Regions from separate parts of the Virgibacillus ainsalahensis genome, predicted to be linked through region 2. Evidence: riboswitches for the same ligand, from Rfam matches in the RefSeq annotation. Region 2 holds a riboswitch; each other region holds the start of a gene.
What was found. Region 2 has a riboswitch for S-adenosylmethionine ahead of ACZ427_RS05460 (methionine ABC transporter ATP-binding protein). Riboswitches for the same ligand answer to the same signal wherever they lie in the genome.
Positions count from the first base shown of each region.

Region 1: another riboswitch for S-adenosylmethionine. It lies ahead of ACZ427_RS14255 (carboxymuconolactone decarboxylase family protein); the one in region 2 lies ahead of ACZ427_RS05460 (methionine ABC transporter ATP-binding protein).
Region 3: another riboswitch for S-adenosylmethionine. It lies ahead of ACZ427_RS19045 (O-acetylhomoserine aminocarboxypropyltransferase/cysteine synthase family protein); the one in region 2 lies ahead of ACZ427_RS05460 (methionine ABC transporter ATP-binding protein).

Region 1 covers NZ_AP043943.1:2,915,193-2,921,161, reverse strand. Annotated here, with positions in the region: gene ACZ427_RS14280 (metallophosphoesterase family protein) at 1-268, opposite strand, end outside; gene ACZ427_RS14275 (hypothetical protein) at 572-784, shown strand; partial or broken gene ACZ427_RS14270 (MBL fold metallo-hydrolase) at 827-1,145, opposite strand; gene ACZ427_RS14265 (DegV family protein) at 1,303-2,154, opposite strand; gene ACZ427_RS14260 (DUF4317 domain-containing protein) at 2,361-3,563, shown strand; SAM riboswitch class I at 3,808-3,918, shown strand; gene ACZ427_RS14255 (carboxymuconolactone decarboxylase family protein) at 4,156-4,824, shown strand; gene ACZ427_RS14250 (LLM class flavin-dependent oxidoreductase) at 4,872-5,969, shown strand, end outside.
Region 2 covers NZ_AP043943.1:1,164,671-1,170,639, reverse strand. Annotated here, with positions in the region: gene ACZ427_RS05470 (MetQ/NlpA family ABC transporter substrate-binding protein) at 81-926, opposite strand; gene ACZ427_RS05465 (methionine ABC transporter permease) at 1,003-1,671, opposite strand; gene ACZ427_RS05460 (methionine ABC transporter ATP-binding protein) at 1,661-2,692, opposite strand; SAM riboswitch class I at 2,885-2,997, opposite strand; gene ACZ427_RS05455 (thioredoxin family protein) at 3,070-3,384, opposite strand; gene ACZ427_RS05450 (toprim domain-containing protein) at 3,454-3,828, opposite strand; gene gcvH (glycine cleavage system protein GcvH) at 3,948-4,331, opposite strand; gene ACZ427_RS05440 (arsenate reductase family protein) at 4,389-4,754, opposite strand; gene ACZ427_RS05435 (acyl-CoA dehydrogenase family protein) at 4,872-5,969, opposite strand, start outside.
Region 3 covers NZ_AP043943.1:3,845,352-3,851,320, reverse strand. Annotated here, with positions in the region: gene ACZ427_RS19060 (DnaJ family domain-containing protein) at 1-52, shown strand, start outside; gene megL (methionine gamma-lyase) at 141-1,325, opposite strand; gene rarD (EamA family transporter RarD) at 1,754-2,680, shown strand; SAM riboswitch class I at 2,773-2,888, shown strand; gene ACZ427_RS19045 (O-acetylhomoserine aminocarboxypropyltransferase/cysteine synthase family protein) at 2,998-4,701, shown strand; gene ACZ427_RS19040 (SGNH/GDSL hydrolase family protein) at 5,055-5,900, shown strand; gene ACZ427_RS19035 (YpmS family protein) at 5,905-5,969, shown strand, end outside.

The DNA.
Region 1 (5,969 bases), 1.8 Mb from region 2:
CTCCGTGGCCGTGAACGATACCGATACGAAATCCATTTATCGTTACCAGTTCTTTTGAAGAGAAATTTTTAGTAATACCCGCACCATCGACATTTCCATAAACGCCTTTAACAGGTCCATACTTTGCAAGCGCGTTGTATACATCCATAGAATTCCAATCTCCTGCATGTATGATCATGTCAGCTGTCTTTAATTCTTGAATAAGCCGGGTTGGCAACTCTTTCGCCTTGTACGGCATGTGAGTGTCTGCCATGATGATAATCCGCATTTTACACGCTCCTTCCTGTTTTGCCATTACCGGCATAGTGGTTATTAGGTGTCGGCAGGTTTCTAACCGGAAATATAATCATGATGGCCATTGTTGTTATTTGTATCAGCGGTGCTTGCGGGCGGCGCTATTATATCATATAATTCCTTTTATAAAGCATTGAAACGGCTTACATACCAACAAGGTATAGTAAATACATAGATTGTCAATTATGAAAAAAGCAACCCCTCACTAATGAGATTTTCCCCTATGTTATAATTATGTTAATAGACTAATTTCCCTGTGAAAGAAAGGATGGATGGTGTGAGTAAGCAAAAGAAAGGAACATGGGCAGAGGCCAAAAAGCGCTGCCGTCTAAATCAGGCGGATATTCAAATGGCAAAAGAGCTTGGCATGAAACCAAAGAGTCTCATTAAAAATATTCCTCCCCCTTCCCAGCAATGGAAAGCACCGGTCAAGATATGGGTTCGTGATTTATATGAGAAAAAATTTGGAAAGGTACTTGATCAAAAATGAATGAAGAACATAAAGCACTTCCTGAAGAAGAAATACGTGCCATTTTGCGTGAGGAGCAGCCTTATATACTTCATAGAATTCATCTTTTCCCATTATGAGAGAATCGCCTTCTAGGAATTGATTATCTCCAGCATTTAAAATTGGTTTGTGTGTTTCAATTTCTTCTTGACCCCCCTCATACCACACAGTATTCCCGGCTACATATACGTTTTCTCATCTGGGTGTTTGAAGACAACTCCACCCATACATGAGCAGCAACTTCCAGTATTTTTCCTCTACCATGCTCGTCTTTTGTTTTGATTAATTTAATATCCTCAAAAGCTGTATCTTCTTGAAGAACTTCTACATTTTTGAATCCAGCTGTATACGAATAGATATATGCTTTTGGATATCCTTCATTAGTTGCAAAGATAAAGTCATTTCCTCATATGAATAAAATGATTTATTATCATTCATAATCTTATCTAGTTTTTGTTTATGTGACCGGCTGAGACCTATTTTTGCTACGCTTTTATAGCTTAAACTTCTAATCCTGCAATCCCGAAACCACCAGGTCCAGAATGAGTTGAAATCATAGCACCTGCCTGCATCCATTTTATATTAATGAAACCATGTTCTATTGCGATTTCATCCATTCGCTGCTTAATCCCTTCATCAAGACCGATAGAGTAGATTAAATAGAGTTGGTTCCGATCAATGTCGTATTGATTTAAATAGTCTCGCATAAGTTTTTCTGAAACCTTACTCATTTTTCCGCGATATTTTTTATTAGAAACAAGTTTCCCGTCGATTAATTCAATTCGAGGCTTTAATTTTAACAAAGCCCCACCGAGATAAGCCACATTACTTACACGTCCACCAGCTCTTAAAAATTCCAGGCTGCCGGGGACGAAAGCGAGTTTTGATTTAGGAATAATAGCTTTAATTTTTTCTACTAATTGATTAGGTTCCATCGTGGGTTCCTGCTCTATTAGTGTAACAGCATACATCACAATAGCGGTTAATCCACCTGTAACATTCAAAGCGTCAATGAGAAAAAGGTTGTCAAATTCTTCTGATGCAATCACTGCATTTTGAAAGGAGGAAGAGGCCTTTGACGTATAGCCATTATGAACAATGATGCAATCAGGAAAGTCTGCATTTATCTTTGTGAAAAAATTATGATATTCATGGGAATTTGTAGATGTTGTAGATGGTATATTTTTGGTACGGTCATAATAGTCATAGATTTCCTGTACGGGAAGGGAACCATCCAAATAATCCTCACCATCCATGATGACGTGCATTGGGACGACTTGAACATCATGTTCTAAAGCTAAATCTTCCGGTATATCTGCGCCACTCTCTGTCGATAAAATAATTTTTCTCATCATTTGCCCCCATTTCCATATAATCAAGCTGTTCCTGTGTCATTTTTATATACTACTATAAATATACACGAAAAGGGAAAGGGATACATGGTTTTAAAAAAATTGGGTTAGTGAGTGGAATGATGCAACTGGTATCTATGATAAAATGATAGAATGTATATAGGGAAATACAACGCACTGATTACCAATTTAGGAGTGGAACAACTTTGGACAAAAAAGATATAGCAAATATCCGTAAACAATTTAAAGTGGATAATGATTTATTGAAAATAGATGAAATTTTTAATGTGTACATCATGAAAGAATCCAGTGATATTTACCATCACCAGAGTTCGCCATTTGAAATGCTGGAGATTGATCAGAAAGAGTTGTTTATGGACAATTTTAAAAAAGTATTATCCGGTCAATTGGATGAAAAGTTATTTGAATTAAAGTTTCAGCGTGATGTGGAAAACAACAGTCAGCTCATTCTCCATCAAGGTCTTTTAAGTAATGATACAGAAGAATGGAAGGGGCATATGCTTCAGCTCGTAGAAAAAATGCTGAAGGATAAACAATACGAAATGGATATTGTTGTAACCTTTATTCGGGGAGAATATATGAAACCGATGAAGAACATGAGTGACGAGGCGGAAGAAAGTGAACGGGACAGGGTTTATTCCCATCCCTTTATTTTATGCAGTATGAACAAAACGCAGGATCCGAAAAAAGAATTACTTTTTGATTATGTCGAAAAGGAATTTAAATATAATATTGTTGTAGATCCAATTATCAATTTAAAAGCTCCCATATCAGGATTTCTATTTCCTTCTATCACGGATAATGCTGCGGATGTCAACCATGTTCTTTATTCGTCAGGGAAGAAGAATGAACTGAATTATCATTTTATAGAAGAAGTTTTAAATGCGGAAGAAATTATGACTGCTGCACAGGATAAATTAGTTTTTGAGGAAATTGTGAAAAACGTAGCTGGTGATCAAAAAATCAATACATCCACACTTTCGAATGTATACGAAGAGATTCATCGGGTCACAGAAGAACATGAAGAGGAAGATATACCGAAATTAGACTATAAAGATGTGGAACAGGTTTTAACAAGCAGTGGAATAGAAGATGTTAACACCGAAAAGGTTGAGTCCGCTTTTAAAACGGTGATTGATGATGAACGTTATGAGTTTAAAGCAAACAACATTGTACCGAAATATACTTCAAAATCTATCAAAATAGAGACGAAAATAGCGAATATCTCCATAAGTCCACAAGACTTAAGCCATGTCCGTCAAGTTCATTTCAATGGAAAACGTTTCTTGATGATGGAAGTGGAAGAAAACACGGTGATTGAAGGCTTTGAAATGATTCCGGAAGCTTTAATTCAACAAGCGCCGGAGGACAATGATACATCGGAGTAGAATGGGAAATATAACGCACTGTTATACTGATTGTAGTGCCAACACTATATTGTGGTTATATCATTTTTGTTAGATAAATTAGTGTAAAGTCAGGGTTTTCGCTATACTTCTAATATATTTCACTGTTTTCTTAGAGAAACTCTTGGTTTAACTGCTGAAAAAACAAAAACTTCACTTGACAGTTTTACTAGTATCCGATAAGATGTGAAGAAATCTTAAAAATTTAAAAATTAAATAAAGCAATTCCTTATCAAGAGTCGGGGGAGGAACTGGTCCTGTGATCCCGCAGCAACCGTTACTTGAAATACAGTAAAACGGTGCTAATTCCAGCAAGCATCCGCTTGAAAGATGAGTAAGTGTGTAAAGAAATTTAACCTCTTCCTCATCGGGAGAGGTTTTTTTCATTCTAATTGGAATAGATAGGAATCAATTACTGGGTATAATATTGTTTGAAAACCAAGTAATTTCATAAGGTAAGTTTAATTAATTTTAGGGAGGTGGTTAAAAAAGCAATAAATTACCTTCATGACCTGTCTATTAATTTATCACACATTACACATTACAAACCAAAATTAAAAATTTATGAGGAGAGATTACATTGACAAAGACTGATAGCTTGTACAAAAAATCGTATTTTAACCGGATTACTGAATTAAAGGAATATGCTCCAGAAGTATTTCAATCCTTTTTTGCATTTAATGACAAGGCATTGGCAAAAGGGAATTTGTCCGTAAAATCGAAGGAATTAATTGCCGTGGCGGTGGCACACATAACTGGCTGCCCGTACTGTATTGATTTACATGTGGGTAATGCAAAGAAAAATGATGCTGATAAAGAGGAAGTGGCGGAAGCTATTTTTGTGGCAATAGCATTAAAGGCAGGATCGGCAGCCGCACACTGTGTGAACGCCCTGAATGCATTTGACGGGCAAGGTGATGATGAGCTTTATAAAGCATCCTATTTCAACAGACTTAAGGAATTTGGTGAACTCAATGGTGATACATTCAAGGCATTTGCGGGATTTGATCAAAAGGCCATCAAGGCAGGTAAACTGACAGAAAAGGAAAAAGAGTTAATTGCAGTGGCGTCAGCACATACAACAGGGTGCGCTTATTGTATTGACTTGCATACGAAAAATGCTAAGAAAACAGGAGCAACTCTAGAGGAAATTTCTGAAGCTATTTTTGTAGCGGTAGCTTTAAAAGCAGGATCAGCAATTGCACATAGTGTGAATGCATTAAATGCTTACGACGAGGCTTAAGTCGTAAGCAAAGACCACTTAAAAACAAGGGAAAAGGAGTTCTAACAATGACAAAACAAATTCACTTAAATGGATTTATTCAAAATTCACCTTCCCCACACTCCACGGGATTGTGGAAACATGAAAAAGATCAGGGGACAAATCATAACCGACTGTCTTATTGGACGGAAACAGCAAAAGTTTTAGAACGCGGGAAATTTGATGCAATGTTTATCGCCGATGTTCTAGGGACGTACAGTGTATATGGGAATAGTCATGAAGCAGCTGCTCAACATGCTGTCCAACTTCCAGCCCATGATCCGCTGATCCCAATTTCCGCAATGGCCGCGGTAACTGAAAATCTTGGCTTTGCGCCAACGATTTCCGCTACATATGCGCAACCATACGCACTTGCGAGACAATTATCAACACTTGATCATTTAACGGAGGGAAGGGTTGCATGGAATGTGGTGACATCTTATCTCGAAAGCGAAGCAGTTAATCTCGGGCTTTCCGGTCGTCTTCCAAAGGAACTCCGTTATGACCGTGCCGATGAGTTCCTCGAGGTCGTCTATAAACTCTGGGAACACAGCTGGGATGATGATGCGGTTGTTCATGATCGAGAAAATGATACATTTGCACATCCTGATAAGGTTCGATTGATTAATCATGAAGGCGAATTCTTTAATGTACCGGGTCCGCATTTGGCCGAACCTTCGCCCCAACGTACTCCGGTTTTATTTCAGGCAGGAGCTTCACCAAAAGGACGCGACTTTGCGGCTAAACATGCCGAGGCTGTCTTTACCAAAAATCATTCGCTGGACGCATTAAAAGCCTATGTTGCAGACATCCGGAAGCGAACACAGGAACAGGGCAGAAACTCGGAGGATGTACTCATTTTTCCAATGATCCTGCCAATCATCGGGGCAACGGAAGAAGAAGCGTATGCGAAATATAGAGATTTGACCAACCATGTCAGCTATGAAGGAACAGCTTCTCTTCTTTCCGGTCACACGGGAATTGATTTTTCCAAATACGATCCAGATCAGTATATTGAAGATATAGAAACAGAAGCGGTTCAGGGAAATCTGGATATGTATACGAAAGATCCTAATAAAAAATGGACACTGCGGGAGGCCGTCAAAAATCACGGGCTTGGTAATGGC
Region 2 (5,969 bases):
AAAGATATATGCCATACAACTCCATAAACATTTAGCTAATTACTGACATATACTATAAAATGCTCCAGATTTTCAGAAAACTAATTACTGCCACCCGTCGGAACAATGGCCCCGTCGTAATTTTCGGTAATGAAATTCTGAATTTCCTCCGATTGAAGGACATTAACAAGTGTATTCAATGCTTCGTTATCTTTATCCTCTGACCGAACTGCAATCACATTCACATATTCCGACTCTTCACCTTCAATAAAGAGTGCATCTTCCGTTGGGTTTAAATCCGCGCCAATCGCGTAGTTAGTATTAATTACAGCAAGTACATCTTCCTCGGAAAGGTATAATTCCGGCAGCATTGCAGGCTCATAGTCTGGTGAAAACGTTAAATTCAAAGGATTTTCCACAATATCATCTATTGTTGCAGCTGATTTTTTTACATTTTCATCCAGGGTAATTAAACCTTCTTCTTCAAATAAAGATAAAATACGACCATGATCAGACACAGAATTACTTAGAATAACCTCCGTACCTTCTGGAATTTCATCTACACTTGAAATTTCCTGTGAGTAAACACCCATTGGTTCGATATGAATCCCACCGAGAGATTCCAATTCATACCCTGTGTCACTGATTGTTTGTTCCAGAAACGGGTTATGCTGAAAATAGTTCGCGTCTAATTCCCCGTTTGCCAAGTCATCATTTGGGAAAACATAATCCTGGTATTCTTCAATGTTTAAAGTAATATTTTCTTTTTCAAGCAGAGGTTTTGCTTCTTCCAGTATTTCTGAGTGAGGTGTGCTTGATGCACCGATAGTAATTTCTGTTGTTTCACCATCATTGTCACCTGAACTATTTTCCTCAGCGTCTCCATTTCCACACGCAGCTAATATTAAAATTAATAAAGCTGATAAAAAAACAAAAACTTTTTTCATTTTTTATTCTCTCCTTATAATTTTGTTTCGTACTCTATTTTAGAATTGGCATTTTTTCCAAGTTGCCAAGTTTCTATTATCTTTTATCCAATTTATTTGTAATGTAGTCTCCAACAAATTGAAAAATAAATACAATTAATACAATAGCTATCGTACAGAGGAAGACGACATCAAAATCACGTCGTTGGAAACCAAAGTAGTACGCATAATTTCCTAGTCCACCTGCACCAATAACACCAGCCATTGCTGTATAACCTATAAGCGCGATAGCCGTGACGGTTAAACCGGAAACAAGGGCTGGCATAGATTCTGGCAGCAATACCTTGAAGATAATGGTCCGCGTCTTAGCACCCATTGATTTTGCTGCTTCGACTACACCTTTATCTACTTCCTTCAATGCAATCTCTACAAGCCGGCCATAAAACGGTGCAGAACCAATAATCAGCGCCGGGAGTGCTGCATTGGGCCCACGAATTGTACCAATTAGAAAATCCGTGAATGGAAACAGTAATAAAATCAATATAATGAAAGGGATAGCGCGAAAAATATTTACCAATGCTGCCACGATAAAATTAATGTATTTATTCTGCCAAATTCCATCTTTCATCGTGAGAAATAATAAAAGCCCTAATACAAGTCCAAAAATGCATGTCCCTATTAATGCAAAAATTGTCATATAAAACGTTTCATACGTTGCTACCCAAAAATCCTGCATATCTATATTTGGAAATAAATTAGTTAACACCTGGGATTACCTCCATTTCTACAGAGGTTTTTTCATGTACAAAGGAGACAGCCTTCTCTACTTCTTCCGGCTCACCTTTCACTTGCACAAATAATGTTCCATAGGCACCCGCCTGTGTCTGGGTAATTTTCCCCTGGAGTATATTGATATCAATTGCAAATTTTTTAGCCAATTGACTGATGAGTGCCTGATTAGTTGTCTCCCCGATAAAATGAAGCCGTATGATTTTACCATCTTCATAGGTATTAACTAAATGAGTCACGCTGTCCTCTTCATCATTTCCTCCCATGACCTGTTCCACAAACTTCTTTGTTACAGGTTGTTCTGGATGTGAAAATAAGTCCAATACATCACCTTGTTCTATAATTTTCCCATTTTCCATTACCGCAACCTGTTTACAGATTTTACGTATCACATGCATTTCGTGTGTAATGAGGATGATTGTCAGACCCAACTTTTGATTGATATCGACTAAAAGGTCCAGGATTGCGTTCGTGGTTTCAGGATCAAGTGCAGAAGTTGCTTCGTCACAAAGTAATATCTTTGGGTTATTTGCTAATGCGCGAGCAATACCGACCCTCTGTTTCTGACCGCCGCTCAGTTGAGACGGATAAGCATTCTCTCTTCCTGACAGCCCCACTAAATGAATTAATTCCTGCACACGCGACTGTCTTTCCTTCTTTGAAATTCCAGCGATTTCGAGCGGAAAGGCAATATTATCCTTTACTTTTCTGGACCATAGTAAATTGAAATGCTGAAAAATCATACCAATTTCCTGGCGTGCAAGCCGTAGCTGATTCGTGTTTAATGCTGTTATTTCCTGATTATCAATCTCAATTCGTCCAGTCGATGGTTCCTCCAGTCTGTTAAGTAATCTGACAAAAGTACTCTTTCCGGCGCCACTATAGCCGATGACTCCGAATATCTCTCCTTCTTCTATATCGAGTGTCAGATCATCCACAGCAGTAATATGCTTTTTATCCGACTTGTAAAATTTACTTAAACTTTCTATAGTAATCAAACATAATCCTCCTCGTAAAAACTGCAACATCCAGTATAGCCTTAGTATACTCAACTTTTCGCCAGTTTTAATGGCAATAAAAGTATATTCCGTATTTACATAGTTAGAGCCACATTTTATACCGCCTTAACTGCAAATAAAAAACGCCTTTCTGTAAGAGAACAGAAAAGCGCAGTACATTACCTTTTCGTTCTCTCATCCACCAAAGTAATTACTTTGCAGGAGTTGGCACCTTTCAAACACCATCACGTTTGAAGGTTGCCGCGGTTTCATAGGGCCAGTCCCTCCACCGCTCATGATAAGAGATAATCGCATTCAACTGGAATTTAATATTTTAAATAATAGCACGCTCATTATTTTGTGTCAACACAAACAACCTAGCCTTTCACAAACAACTCCGGTTTATATTCCATTAAGTAATGGTATATATTTGCAATTGAATAAAACGTATATACTTTTTCTTTTATTTCGCTTTGTTCCATTATCAAGAGACATGGTACACTTTCTATTCTGTTTTCCTGCATAAATTCCGGGTACATGGAAGCATTCATTTCATAAAAAACATCTTCCTTATGTACGGATTCTATCTTGTCAAGCATGGTGCGCGCCAACTTACATGTTCCGCAAAATGGCGTGTAGATATATAATAGATATCGATCTTCCTGCAAGACTTCATTTGTTATCTGTTGCAAATTATCACCCTAAATCAAATGGAAAAACCAGGCCTCACTCTGTTGGTTGCAGGCCGGTTTTTCTTATACTTATAAATACTTGTTACCTTTCAATGCAAAAATCGGATTAACGGCAATGTGCTTGCTCAGTAAAGCAGTAGCGAGTATGTTTTCCGGGGTCGTTGCCACTTCCCGATATTCACTGCTAACGAAAATATGCTCAGCATGCGGCAGCTCTCGGGCTAATTGTCTCCGAAGCTTCACACCCGGCTCATCCTCATCAACCATTATAATGACATCCTTATGATCCAGATCATACGTCTCCAGAAGTTCATCAAAACGTTCTACACCAAGTGTACCGTTTGTACAAACAATCGTAACATCATCTGTTATTAGTTTCTCTATCTGTCTTTTGTCTGTTACTCCCTCAACAATGATCACCTTATCCGTTTCATGAGTTATCATCACATAGCACTCCTTATGAAATCAAGCAAGAAGCTTATTTACTTAAGTATATGATAAAACAATAGCTGACTATACACTTTTTAAAAAGTATAAGTCAGCCAGAGATATTTTTAGTTATTTTAGTCTTCTTCCGTAATCTCTTTGTACTGCTCTGCTGATAATAACTGATCCAGTTCAGACTCATCCGCAGGTTCTACAACAACCATCCAAGCTTTTTCATATGGCGATTCATTTACAAATTCAGGGCTGTCTTCCAGCTCCTCATTCACTTCTATGATTTTCCCGCTGACAGGAGCATACAGTTCTGAAACGGTTTTTACCGATTCCACACTTCCAAATGGCTCATCCAATTCAATTTCATCGCCAACTTCCGGAAGTTCAACGAATACGATATCTCCCAGTTCATCTTGTGCAAAATCTGTAATGCCGATGCGCAACCGACCTTCTTCCTTTTTAACCCATTCATGTTCTTTTGAGTATAAATTATCTTCCGGTAAACTCATAACCATCCCTCCATATAATCATTTCATTTCAACTATACAAGTTAAGCTTGAATTTTTCTAGTATTTATTCAGCCAATACTCCTGAAACATTTCTTCCTTAAATCCAACCGTTACCTTTTCGCCGTCTGTTACGATTGGTCTCTTTATCAGCATTCCGTCAGTAGCCAGAATTTCTGCCATTTCCCGTGTATCTGCTTCTTTAATTTTTTCTTTGATATTCATTTCACGATACTTTTTCCCGCTCGTATTGAAAAATTTCTTGGCAGGAAGGCTACTTTTTGCGATAAAGTCCAGGAGTTCTTCTTTAGTTGGTGTATTTTCAACAATATGTATACTGTTATATTCAACATTATTATCATCCAGCCATTTCTTTGCTTTTTTACAAGTTCCACAGTTGGGATACCAATAAAATGCAAGTGACATATCTTTAACCCCCATTTCTATTTGTTTACATTTAATTCTATCATGTTTCCTGCATGTATTGAAGTTTTATACAAATCAAAAGCCTCCTGTTATCCTACGACAGAAGGCTCCTTTCCTTTATACGGTATATTTTTCTTCTTTAATGATCTCAGCAGCTATCTCACGTTTTTTCGAAACCACGTTTGTTGGTGTGTGACGAGTCAGTTTCCTTAGAGATGAGAGCATCGTGCGTAAATTGTCTCCTTCTTCTACTGCAATCAATGTTTCTTTCGCATCTGCTTCCATACGATTAAATGCTTCTTGTACATACACTTGAGTGTAGAGAAGCTTCTGTATATTTTTCTCTTCACCTGATTTGTTAACCGCTTTTTCTGTTCGAAGGATGGCAGATTCCATGTTGTAGACTTCTGCAACCATATCTGCGAGGTTTACAAGAATTTCTTGTTCGTTCTCGAGCTTCTGTCCATATTTTTGTGCAGCAAGACCGGCACCCAGCAGAACGATTTTCTTCGCGTTTTTCAATAAATGCTTCTCCTGTTCCAACGCTTCTGTACCAACTTCTTCCGGCATCATCATTACTAATTCCTCTTGAAGCGTTTGAGCCTTTTGCAATAATGGCAATTCGCCTTTCATTGCTTTTTTCAGCAATGAACCAGGGACTAACAGACGGTTAATTTCATTTGTTCCCTCAAAAATACGGTTAATACGTGAATCACGATACATGCGTTCCACTTCATACTCTTGCATGAATCCATAACCGCCATGCATTTGTACAGCTTCATCCACCGCATGGTCCAGCAATTCAGTAGCCATATATTTACCCATGGAGCATTCAATTTGATATTCAGCAATTGCACGGGCGACTTCACGGCCATCTTTCAACTGCTCCTCATCCAATGCCCCCATTCGCTGTTCAAACAATCCTACAGTTCGATACACCGCACTTTCATTTGCATATATTTCCGAAGCAATTGTTCCAAGTTTTTCCTGTGTCAATGAAAAACTTGAGATTGGTGTATCAAATTGTTTTCGTTCATTCACATATTTTGTTGCAGCTGCCAATGCATTTTTTGATCCGCCAACTCCACCAATTGCCAGCTTATAGCGTCCTACATTCAAAATATTGAATGCAATCACATGACCGCGACCTTTTTCGCCTAATAGATTTTCCACGGGCACTTCCGCATCTTCTAAAACTAAAGTTCGTGTGGATGA
Region 3 (5,969 bases), 1.2 Mb from region 2:
CAAGTTTGCAACATATGCCAAGAAAATATATAGTAAATTGCTTAATAAATGAAGGTGAATTGCATGAATGCAGCCCAACTCTCAAAAGAAAACACGTCTAACCCAAAAGCCCTGGACTGACGTGTAAGTGTAATTCCATCTTATAAGTGATCTAATGCCTGCTCCAAATCTTCCCAGATATCCTCCCATGATTCCAATCCGACAGACAAGCGAATCAGCTGATCCGTAATCCCCATCGATTTTCGTGATCCTTCAGGTACAACGGCGTGTGTCATTGTTGCCGGGTGCTGAATCAATGTCTCTGCATCTCCAAGACTCACGGCAAGCTTTAAGAAGGAAAGCTTGTTTAGCATTTTTTGCGCATCCGCTTTTGTACCTTTGATTTCAAAAGAAATGAGACCGCCCCCCCGCTTCATCTGCTTTTCTTTTATATGGTAATCCGCATGGGTTTCATCACCTGGATAGTACACATTATCCACGTTTGGATGATTTCGGAGTTTTTCAAAGACCTTTTCTGCATTATCACAATGGCGGTCAAGACGAATCGGTAATGTTTTCAGACCTCTGAGCAGAAGCCAAGCATCAAATGGCGACATAATTCCACCCATGTCTTTTTGTGTTGTCATCGCCACTGAATCCAGGAAATCCCTTTTCCCAACGACAAGCCCTGCAACAACATCCCCGTGGCCGCCAATATATTTGGTTGCACTATGAATAATGATATCACAGCCAAGCTCGAGCGGCCGCTGCAAATAAGGAGAGGAAAATGTGTTATCAACGACTACCGGTATATCATACTCCTTTGCGACTTCTGCTACCATCTCAAGATCAATCAGCTTCATTGTCGGGTTAATTGGTGTTTCCACATAAATACAAACCGTTTCCGGCTTGATGTGTGACCGGACTTCCTCCTTTGAAGCCATTTCTGAGAAATCATGATCAATATTGTATTTTTCCTTCATCATCGTCAGTAACCCGAATGTGCAGCCATATAATCCGGACGAGCATACGATATGATCATTTGCCTTTGTCAGGGCAACAAGCACAGCAGACACCGCAGCCATCCCGGAAGCAAATGCAAGACCACGCTCTCCTTTTTCAAGTGCCGCAATCCGCTCTTCTAGTATTGTTACTGTCGGGTTTCCGATTCGGGAGTAGACATATCCTTCCTCTTCACCGGCAAAGCGTCTTTCCCCTTGTTCTGCTGTATCAAATGTATAGGTTGATGTTTGGAATAATGGTTCAGCCAGGCTTCCGAGCATATCTTTTGAATCATATCCTTCGTGTATAACTGTCGTTTCAAAGTTTTTTTGTTTTTTTGACATGAAATAAACCTCCGTCAATTGTTTTTAAAACATTCTAACTACTATATTAACCTATAATACTATCGTTTGAAAGCGTTCATTCCTCACAGCTCATTTTTCCATGCTCTTATCGCATAATATGCTCCTTTTCAAACTTCGCAATTGATATAAAATACGATGTTGCGACGTACAATATCACTGGGTTGATTTCCGTTAGAGTTAAAAACATCAACCTTCAGTTCAAATTATGTCGCATTTTATCGTTTTTGTATCAAAAAAAATAATCTATTAGAAAACAGCCTTTTAAAGCGTGCTATTACAGGCAGCGGTTGGGATAGATCTACGGACCTTAGGCTAGCCCGCGGAGCCTTTTCGGATTGAGCAGGTAGATTGCTTAATCCGGTAATACCTTCTAAAATTGGTTTACTTCATTAATGGGGGAAAGAAGAATGAAAAACAACCAGGAAAAAATCGGAATTACATATGCGGCAGGGGCATATCTCTTATGGGGGTTTCTTCCAATCTATTGGAAAATGGTCGACAATGTTTCTGCCGGAGAAATACTGGCACAGCGAATTATATGGTCGTTTGCTTTTATGCTGGCAATTGTTTTAATTTCAGGGAAATTTCCCGCCTTCATCATGGAATGTAAACGAATCTGGAAGAAAAAGAAACAATTGCTTGGCATTAGCCTCGCCTCTATTTTTATCAGCCTGAACTGGCTGACATTCATCTGGGCGGTCAACAGTGATTATGTCGTCCAGGCAAGTTTGGGCTATTATATCAACCCACTTGTCAGCATTCTGTTGGGAATTATCGTATTAAAAGAGAAGTATACAGGAAGGCAGTTTCTCTCATTTATTCTAGCAGCTGTCGGTGTACTTTATTTAACCGTGAGTTTCGGTGTATTCCCATGGGTGTCTTTCGTTCTGGCATTTTCCTTCGCTTTTTATGGTTTATTGAAAAAGATGGTCGATCTCAGTGCTATGTTCGGTTTAACCATTGAAACATTGATTGTTACACCAATCGCCCTGATTTACGTCTTTACACTATCCGAAAATGCATTCTCTATGGCGACTCCTCTTTCCGCAACAAATCTCCTTTTAATGGGTGGAGGAGTGGTTACTGCAGTTCCATTATTGCTGTTTGCAAGTGGGGCTAAACAAATCCCGCTCGCTATGATCGGTTTTCTGCAGTACATTGCCCCAACAATTATGTTGTTTCTAGGTGTATTTCTATATAATGAACCATTCACGCAAGCACATCTAATCGCGTTTTTATTTATCTGGGCCGCATTAATTATTTATATGGCATCTTCATATAAACGGCCTGTTTCAAAACAAAAAAACGCCGGAGCAGGAAAAAGAAATACATAAAACAACTGTTCGAAAAATATTTATTTTGGCAAAATAGTTGACAGGCTGTCAGGCTTCAGCCTATAATGTTGAGTAATTCAGAAAAATTAAATCTCTTATCCTGAGTGGCAGAGGGAATAGGCCCTGCGAAGCCCGGCAACCTTAATGCAAGATGAAATTGCTTTAAAGGTGCCCCATCCTACAGGTCACATGATCTGGAAGATAAGAGGAGGACCGGTTCGAATATACGCCCTCTTCTTAGGAAGAGGGCTTTTTCATTCCTTTTCCAACGTTCCAGTACGATACCAAACCATCCAAAATCCAAGGAGGAATCATTCATGACTAACTTTCATTTTCACAACCCGGAAACAGTACTACTTCACGGAGGTCAGGAACCAGACCCTACTACAGGTTCACGGGCAGTACCAATCTATCAAACAACTTCATACGTTTTTCGTGATACAGAGCATGCACAAAATCTGTTCGGTCTGGCAGAACCGGGAAATATTTACTCCCGTATCATGAACCCAACCGTTGATGCTTTTGAACAGCGAATCGCTCAGCTTGAGGACGGTGTAGGCGCAGTAGCAACCTCATCCGGGATGGCTGCGATTACCCTTTCCATATTAAACCTGGCTTCTGCAGGAGATGAAATCATCGCCGACAGTAATTTATATGGTGGTACATACAATCTTTTCGTAAATACATTGCCGCGCTACGGAATCGATGTGAAATTGGTAGATGGTACGGATCATGAAGCAATACAGGCTGCCATTACGAATAAAACAAAAGCTATATTTGGCGAAATTATCACAAACCCAAGTCTTAATGTCTTCGATGTAGAGAAAGTAGCCGAAATTGCACACGACAATAACATTCCATTAATCATTGATAATACGTTTGCCACACCATATATGACAAAACCACTTGCATGGGGTGCTGATATTGTTGTCCATTCTGCAACAAAATGGATTGGTGGTCACGGCACGACAATTGGTGGTGTGATGGTCGACGGCGGCCGTTTCAATTGGAATAACGAAAAATTCCCTGGATTTACCGAACCGGATGACAGCTACAATGGGCTTCGTTATGCTGACCTGGGAGCTGCGGCTTTTGCCACAAAGTTCCGTGTACAGCTGTTGCGTGATATTGGTGCGGCATTAAGTCCTCACAATGCATTTTTATTATTGCAGGGACTAGAAACACTGCACTTGAGAATGGAACGCCACAACAAAAATGCTCAGGAAGTCGCTGCATACCTGCAAAAGCATCCAGCAGTTGAATGGATTAATTTCCCTGGTCTTGAGGAACATCCGTCCCACAACCTTGCAAAAAAATATCTAGCAGGCGGGTATGGATCTATAATCACTTTTGGAATTAAAGGCGGACGTGATGCAGGCAGAAAATTAATCGATGGTGTTAAACTCTGGTCCCATGTTGCCAATGTTGGGGATGCCAAGTCATTAATTATTCACCCTGCATCAACAACACATCAGCAATTAGGTGTCGAGGACCTTAAACAAAGTGGAGTAACGGAAGAATTGGTTCGGTTGTCCGTTGGAATCGAATCACCACAGGATGTTCTTGCTGATTTGGATCAGGCAATCACAGCTGCTACAGGTGAGCCGGGGTTGTATGAACCAACAGAAGAAGATGTAGTTAAATGGTTGCTATCTTCCCCATTTGACCGCAGTAATGGTGGTATACGCAAGAAGGTGATTGCAACAGTTTCAGCCGATCAAGCCAGTGAGAAATTGGAAAAAATTGGATTTGAAGTAATTGCCATTGATGAAGTATCGAATGCTCCGGATGAAGCAGATGCCATTTGGGTAAAAGATCAACAAGTTTCTGCATCCATTATCGAAGAAGTTGCCAATAAACAAGGAAAGATCCTATGGGCCGAAAACGCTTCTGATGTCGATCAGAAATCACAGGAAAATGCTGATAAAGCAGGCATATCGATCGTAACAGGCAAAAACCCTTATGATCAGGCGATTCGTTTACGAGCGAATCAAGCTTCCCGCGTAGGTGCCCAAGTTTAACAAAAGCCAATGAATTATCACTTCCTGTCGCTGGATGATCAATCCCGTAGGCACTTGACCATCCAGCGCCTTGGAAGTTATATTTCAACATGAATATAAGTTGTAACAATATCTTAACGTTTAAAATCCTTATATATTGGAAAAAATATATATGTCACATCAATCTATAAATCGCCTTTTTGCAAGGCGATTTTTTAATCTGTAAAATGAAAGTAACATATAGAAAAATTAGCCCCTTATACTTATAATAGGGAACTATATAATATCACAACATGGATGTGATACAGTTGAGGAGAAAGCACTTTTTTATTGCAATTATGGTTTTTATTCTTTTGGGGGGAATCTTTTTTTGGATGAATCGTCCCACAGCCAACTTTGATGATGTGACAATCCCACAGGAAGAAGACGTTGAAGTATCTGAGGAAAAGGAAGAAGAAAATCCAGAACCCGAACAGGAGGAACCTGAAGATGAGCATGTAACAACGGAAGAAGGACCTACACACCGACAGTTTTCCCAAATTGTCATGGAAGGATTACAAAATGCAATCAATTTTCTTTCCAAACGGGAGTCACGTATAGTCGCTATCGGTGATTCACTCACACAAGGTGTAGGTGCATATAATGAAGAAGGTGGATATGTCGGCATATTAGACCGCGCAATCAATGAAAATAATCAAATTGTTACGATTGATAATTTTGGTAAACGCGGGAATCGGTCCGTCCAGCTGCTGGAACGCCTGAATGATCCGGGAATTTCCTCATCTCTTGCGCAGGCGGATATCACATTAATAACAATCGGTGCAAATGACATTATGAAAATAGTAAAAGAGAACTTTACGAACCTGAAATTGGAGGATTTTGACCAGGGGCGAAGGCAATTTGAAGAAAGACTGAAAGAAATCATCACAACCATACAGGACATCAACCCAAAATCAGAAATTTATCTGATTGGTTTTTACAATCCTTTCCAACAATATTTCCAGGAAATTGAAGAACTGGGCATCATCGTTGAGGACTGGAATAATACGAGTAAAAAGATTGCAGCAGAAGAAGAGACAGTAACCTTCATCCCTACCGTCGACCTGTTTGATGATACGGACGTTGAGTTATTCGCAGAGGATCATTTTCACCCGAATGATTTTGGCTATCAGCGGATAGCACAAAGAGTATTGGATTATATTACAAACGATGAAGGATGAGGTAATGATGGCAAGAAAAGAACGTCGCCAGCAGAAAAACAAATGGAAAAATTTATTTTACGGTTTGCT